DNA from 2 places in the Staphylococcus sp. Ze2 genome. Region 1 is predicted to be linked to the other one. Evidence: riboswitches for the same ligand, from Rfam matches in the RefSeq annotation. Region 1 holds a riboswitch; the other holds the start of a gene.

Evidence for each region. A riboswitch is a leader RNA that binds a small molecule or an ion and turns the genes downstream of it on or off. The one in region 1 is predicted to bind FMN.
Region 2: another riboswitch for FMN. It lies ahead of ACM591_RS08260 (ECF transporter S component); the one in region 1 lies ahead of ribD (bifunctional diaminohydroxyphosphoribosylaminopyrimidine deaminase/5-amino-6-(5-phosphoribosylamino)uracil reductase RibD).

The regions. Positions count from the first base shown of each region.
Region 1 covers NZ_CP183486.1:1,413,404-1,416,832, forward strand. The annotation lists gene ACM591_RS06575 (FAD/NAD(P)-binding protein) at 1-1,387, shown strand, start outside; FMN riboswitch at 1,653-1,786, shown strand; gene ribD (bifunctional diaminohydroxyphosphoribosylaminopyrimidine deaminase/5-amino-6-(5-phosphoribosylamino)uracil reductase RibD) at 1,951-2,994, shown strand; gene ribE (riboflavin synthase) at 3,001-3,429, shown strand, end outside.
Region 2 covers NZ_CP183486.1:1,742,985-1,746,413, reverse strand. The annotation lists gene ACM591_RS08270 (helix-turn-helix domain-containing protein) at 1-436, opposite strand, end outside; gene ACM591_RS08265 (ferredoxin) at 547-795, shown strand; gene ACM591_RS08260 (ECF transporter S component) at 1,069-1,614, opposite strand; FMN riboswitch at 1,681-1,817, opposite strand; gene ACM591_RS08255 (ATP-binding protein) at 2,081-3,429, opposite strand, start outside.

The DNA of each region.
Region 1 (3,429 bases):
TAAAATGAATATTGATGTATATGATAATCCTATAAATATGGGGCAAGGTGTCCCTTTTCAAAATGACAGTGCAGAATTACTAATAAATTTACCGGCAGCACAGATGTCTTTGAATTTAGATAACCATAGAGAGTTTTATGAATGGTATGAAAAGCAATCTACATTTAAATTTTCAAACCCGGAATACTTGCCAAGATTTATATTTGGACATTATATGAAAGATTATTTACAGAAATTTAATCATAAGTACGGCAACATAAATATAATCAAAGAAGAGGTTAATGAAGTATTTATAGAGTCAGAAATAGGGAAGACCAAAGTGACATATTGTGTTTGTACTTCTAAAGAAATAGAAAAATGTAAAAAGTATGACGTCGTATTCTTAACTATTGGTACTCTATCATATCATGATCCATATGGTTTGAAGGGGATACGTGGTTATATTAAAACGCCATATCCGACTTATAATACATTAGATGATGTACAGGATTCCGACGAAATTGCTATTATTGGTACGGGATTAGCAAGTTTAGATGTTATTCGCTATGTAACTTCGCATCACCCTAAACTACCAATAACTGTTGCTAGTCGAAAAGGGCGATTGCCAAGTGTAAGAGGTGAGATGCCTGATATCGATTTTAAATATATAACTCCAGAAAAATTTAACGAGATAAAGCGCAAGCATTTTGGGAATGTACCTCTGGATGAAGTAATAAAATTATTCTTGAAAGATTGTGCATTGCATAATATTGATGTCGAAACGTTAGTGCATCGTAGTCAAGATGATCCAATTAAGGATTTAACTTATGACCTAGAACATGCTGATGAATTAGGGAAATTACAAAGTATACTTGAATTAACGAAAGAAAATTTAAATTGGATTTGGAATAGTTTAAGTAGAGAGGACCAAAAACGATTTTTAACTAATTATCAGCCTATATTAAAAGAAAATTCAAACCCGATGCCGCCTCAAACAGCACGATTATTGATTGATCACATTAACCATGGCACGATTAAAATCAAAAGTGAATTAGAAGATGTTCGATATAATAATAATAAGTTCAACTTTAAATATAAAGATGCGTCAGTAGAACAGTTTGATATTGTAATTAATGCTACTGGATCAAAGACACAACTTGCAGATTTAGATGGTGATGACCAACTCGTATTAAATCTCGAGAACAGACAGGTTGTACAAGCGCATCCACTTGGTGGAATTCAAATTGTTGCTGAAACTAATCAAATTATAAGTCCTCGCTATGGAACGCTGAAACATATGTATGCGCTCGGCCAATTAACAAATGGAATTAATCAATCACGTAATGGCGTTATGATGATTGTAAAACAAGCTGTTAATGTGGTTGACCATCTATTAAGTACAAAATAAGATATTTATAATTTATAGATGAATTACACAACGACAAATTAACTGAATAAGTTGTGAGTTATCTGTGACGACTATTCATAATTTAATAGTCGTCAGTGGGTATTAACTAATTTGTTTGTGCTTTAAGTTGAAAAAATGTAATGAAATATCAAAAAAACAAAGCCGACTTAGATAATAAGAATTGTCATTTTGTCAAAAGTGTAGTACCATTATTTTGTAACTTATTCAAAGTTACCTGACTCAATCATCGAATACAATTTCATAAATATTCTTTCGGGGCAGGGTGAAATTCCCAACCGGCAGTAAATTAAGCCTGCGACCTGCATTTGTTGAATCAAATGTGGCTGATCTAGTGAAATTCTAGAGCCGACAGTAAAGTCTGGATGGGAGAAAGAATGAAGTATAACTTGAAAATAGCACTTTTTAAGTGTTTATTTAGCATACACTTTTATTTGAATATGTATAAGTGTATATTTTACGATTGCTAAAAATGTTATATCGATATATATCCCACACCTGAAATGTTAAGTTCAGGTGTTTTTTTATTTTTTAGAGGTGATAAAATGAGTCATTATTTGAATTACGCTATTCAATTAGCAAAAATGGTAGAAGGCCAAACGGGTTTGAACCCACCAGTTGGATCTGTAGTAGTAAATGATGGGCGCATTGTTGGCATGGGAGCCCATTTACAAAAAGGTGGCAAGCATGCTGAAGTACAAGCTTTAGATATGGCTCAAGACAATGCTAGAGGCGGAACTATATATATTTCGCTTGAACCATGTACGCATTATGGTTCAACACCACCATGTGTAAATAAAATCATTGAAGCGGGTATTAAAAAGGTTGTCTATGCGGTTAAAGACACAACATTACCTTCTGAAGGCGATGATATATTAGAACAGGCAGGCATCGAAGTGATATTCCGCCCTCAATCAGATGCAGAATCATTATACAGAGATTTCTTTATGGCTAAGAACGAATCCATTCCAGAAGTTACAGTTAAAGTTTCATGTAGTCTTGATGGCAAACAAGCCACTGACAAAGGCGAAAGTAAATGGATTACTAATAAAGCCGTGAAAAATGATGTGTTTCATCTACGTCATAAACATGATGCTGTCTTGACTGGTAGAGGAACGATATATGCAGATAACCCACAATATACTACACGTATTGAAGAAGGTAAGCATCCTATAAAAGTCATTTTATCTAAAACTGGTGAAATTGATTTTAATTTAGATATTTTTCAATTAAGAAATGAACCAATATGGATTTATACTCAAAACAAAAATTTAAAAACAAATATTGAACATGTTGAAATCATAGAATTAACTGATTGTTCAATTAAAAATATATTAAAAGATTTATATCAAAGGGGAATTGGAAGTGTACTAGTTGAGGCAGGGCCCACAGTAACTTCTGAATTTCTACAATCTAAATTTACGAACGAACTAATCTTATATTATGCCCCGAAAATAATAGGTGGTTCTGGTAATTATCAATTTTTCCAAAGTGAAAGCATTTTTAATCTATTAGAAGTACCACAGTTTGAAATTGTAAATTCACAAATGCTTGAGCAAAATATTAAACTAGAGTTACGAAAGAAGTGATCGTCCATGTTTACAGGAATTGTTGAAGAAATAGGAACAATAAAGAAAGTATCCACGCAACAGTCTGTAGTTAACTTAAAGATTGAGTGCCGAACGATTTTATCAGATATGCATATCGGGGATTCAATCAGTGTTAACGGCGCATGTTTAACGGTGGTGGAATTTGATCATCAAAGTTTTTCAGTTCAAGTTATTAAAGGTACAGAAAATAAAACTTATTTAAACCAATTAACTCAATCTGCTGAAGTGAATTTAGAAAGAGCAATGAGTGGTCAAGGACGTTTTGGTGGTCACTTTGTTTTAGGTCATGTAGATGAAGTTGCTAAAATCACACGCATACAAGCATCTGACAACTCTAAAATCGTTACTATTAAACCAACAACTAAACTGATAAAACAAATGGTTAGTCAAGGGTCAATTACAGTAGATGGTGTG
Region 2 (3,429 bases), 330 kb from region 1:
AAAGTAATGTAAGTTCGTCTATAAATAAGTTTTCTAAATGATGGTCAGAAATTTTTTTATATAAGTGTTTAACTTTCTGATGAACTGCTCTATGTTGTGTAATAGGCACAAATTGATAATTATTATGTTGGACATTAGACAATGTTTGAGTCAACAATTGTATTGCATTGAAAGTATTTGATAAGCTGTCATATGTATGACGTGGATGGCTAATGATATTTTGAAATTGTTGTTCTTCGATGTTAAAATTATTAGAATATTGTTCGAATAAAGAATATTTTAGTTTAGGCATACTATGATACAATGATAAGAGTTGTTGACTACAGGCATCAAAAAAGGTTTGATGCGATTTTTTACCTGTGATAATATTAAATATACTTTTTTCGGTTTTGTAATTATGTGACTTCGTGTATGCAAAATGAATTAAATTATACATGGATGCTCCCTCACTTTTATAAATCGAAAACATTTGAAAAAATGATAAACAGTGATTACAATAATATTTGTGTAATTATTGTAGCATTTTTGTCGAAGGAGGCGAAGAAATTGGCTAAATATACAATTGTTGATATGGACACATGCATAGCATGTGGCGCTTGCGGTGCCGCTGCCCCTGATATATACGACTATGATGATGAAGGTATCGCTTATGTAATACTAGATGATAACCAAGGTACTGCGGAGGTACCAGAAGAATTATATGAAGATATGGAAGATGCAATAGACGGATGCCCTACTGATTCTATTAAAATTGAGGAAGAACCATTTGATGGTGACGCGTTAAAATTTGAATAGAAGTTAGATTATATTTAAGTTTAAACAATTGCTTACCTACTATAGCAATAACCTCATTTAATGACTTAGACATAGTTAGAGTTAAATCCGAGACATAAATAATTGTCTCGGATTTTTTGCACCCAGTTATTCTTATAGGTTGCATTACTTCAACATTAACTTTTCCAAAATTAATATTTATATTTGAAATAAAAACGCCCTTCATTTCTCACTTGTAAAGTGTTACTTTGAAAGGCGTTTATTATTTTTTTGATGGTAAGTTCTGCTATATTTCTAACGTGGTAAAACGTTTTTTAATCGATTATATAAAAGAATAAATACGATTGAGATAACAACACCTTTAATAATATTAAAAGGTATAACACCGGATACAATGACTATCTTAACATTTTCTACTACGTCAGACAGGTTCATGATCATACCGTATAAAGGTAATAACACAAAATAGTTTAATATGCTTAGAACAATTGTCATAACTAGCGTTGCCATACTAAGCCCTATAATTTGAGATTTTAGAACGCCTTTATGTTTAGTGACGAAATAAGCTGTTAATAAAAAGCTTGATGCAGCTAAAAAGTTAGCTACAGGACCTACTGGATCACCTATGTTGAATAGAAAATTGAGCAAATTTTTAATGAATTCTACAATAAGCCCCGCAACAGGACCAAGTGTGAATGTTGCTAACAAAGCTGGTACGTCACCAAAATCTAAAGTTAAATATGGTGGTAAAAATGGTATTGGGAACTTTATAAACATTAAAATAAATGCGATTGCACTCAGCATACTAATAGTAATGAGGCGTTTTGTTTGTTGTTGCATATTAAATTATCTCCTTCCATTCATCTTTCTCAGAATAGGAGGATATAATTGCACAACAAATAAACCCTCCATCTTCTCCCATCCAGACTATACTGTCGGCTCCAGATTCACACTAGATCAGCCATTAATCTATTTAATAGATTAATGGGTCGCAGGCTTATTTTACTGCCGGTTGGGAATTGCACCCTACCCCGAAGATGAATTTCTTAAATTTTATAAATTTATCATAGCTTATTACTCTGGTAAAAACAATATACTTGCTTAAAATATATTAACGACATAAATAAAAAGGATGAAACTGGTATAAAAACTGCCGTCAAAGCGTTTAACTTTGCCGGCAGTTTTTAAGTTCTATGCATAAATGAATTTCATATAAGAATATGCTTTATAAATGCTATTTCAATTTATTGTTCTTATATGTAGTCATTATTAGTTCTTCATCAATTCATTCATCTAGAAACGATACTTAAACATTGTCGTCTTCAGTTTCTGGTTTAGGTAAAGAAATAATAAAAGTAGTCCCTTTACCCAGTTTGCTTTTTACGTCAATGGTACCACCGTGAGAATCAATTATCATACGACAGATAAACAATCCTAATCCAGTCCCTTGTTTACCACGCTTACGTGCAGTATCTACCTTGTAAAAGCGATCAAACACTTGTTGTAAATGTTCAGGTGCGATACCAGAACCAGTATCAGTTATATAAAGTATTTGTTCTGAATTAGTTTCGCTTATCTCTATGTTAATCGCATCTCCAGGTTCAGTATATCTAGATGCATTATCTATTAAATTAGTTAATACTTGTTCAATTCTATCCGAATCAAAATACCATAAGCGTTGATGTGTATCTGGATTTAAACTCATATTTAATTCTAAATCTTTGGCGTGTTTTTGATATTTTTGTTGCATCTTGTTGAGTAATGGATCAATTGGCTGTATAACTTTATCCACAGTTAAACCTTCAGCATCCATTCGCGCTACATTTAATAATTCGTTTACTAACCTGTTTAACCTTTTAGTTTCATCTAAAACGATAGATAATGACTCGTGGATTTCATCTGGCTCAGTTACAATACCATCTACAATAGATTCAGTGTATCCTTGCAATAAGGATATTGGCGTACGTAATTCGTGAGATACATTGGCAATGAAATCTTTTTTCATTTGATCCATATTATGCTCGTTTGTCATATCACGAATAATAGCCACGATACCGCTTCTACCATCAGGTTGTATTTGCTCTATATAACTTGTAATAATTACAAAATAACGTGTGTTGATTTCATAAACTTCAAATTGCGTTTTTTTACTACTAAAAGTAAGCTCGTTTTGTTTATCTAGTTTCTCTAATGCATATTCATCTAACATCTCTAAAATTGTATTGGCTAATTTATTAGAGATAATAATTTCTTTTTTATCATTAAATCCTAGAACGCCTTCAATCATTGAGTTAATTAAGCTATCCCGAATATTTTTAGAGGATGATAATGCATCAATATGCTGCTGAATTTCAGAACTCATTGTATTAAATGTACGTGATAATTCACCAATTTCATCTTTAGAGTTGACTGGTACAACTTGAGCGTAATCACCTTTAGAAACTTTTTGAGCTTGTGTTCTTAAATTGCGTAATGGTTTAGTTATGCGTGAAGATAGGAAAAATGCAAATACTGTTGTTATCGCTAAAAAGATAATAGCAATGATTAAGATAATTACAGTAATAACATTATTGGTTTCTTCTATTGTCTTTAAGTCTTGATAGATAAACACGCCACTATATTTTCCATTTGGAGTATTTGTTGTTTCAATATTTT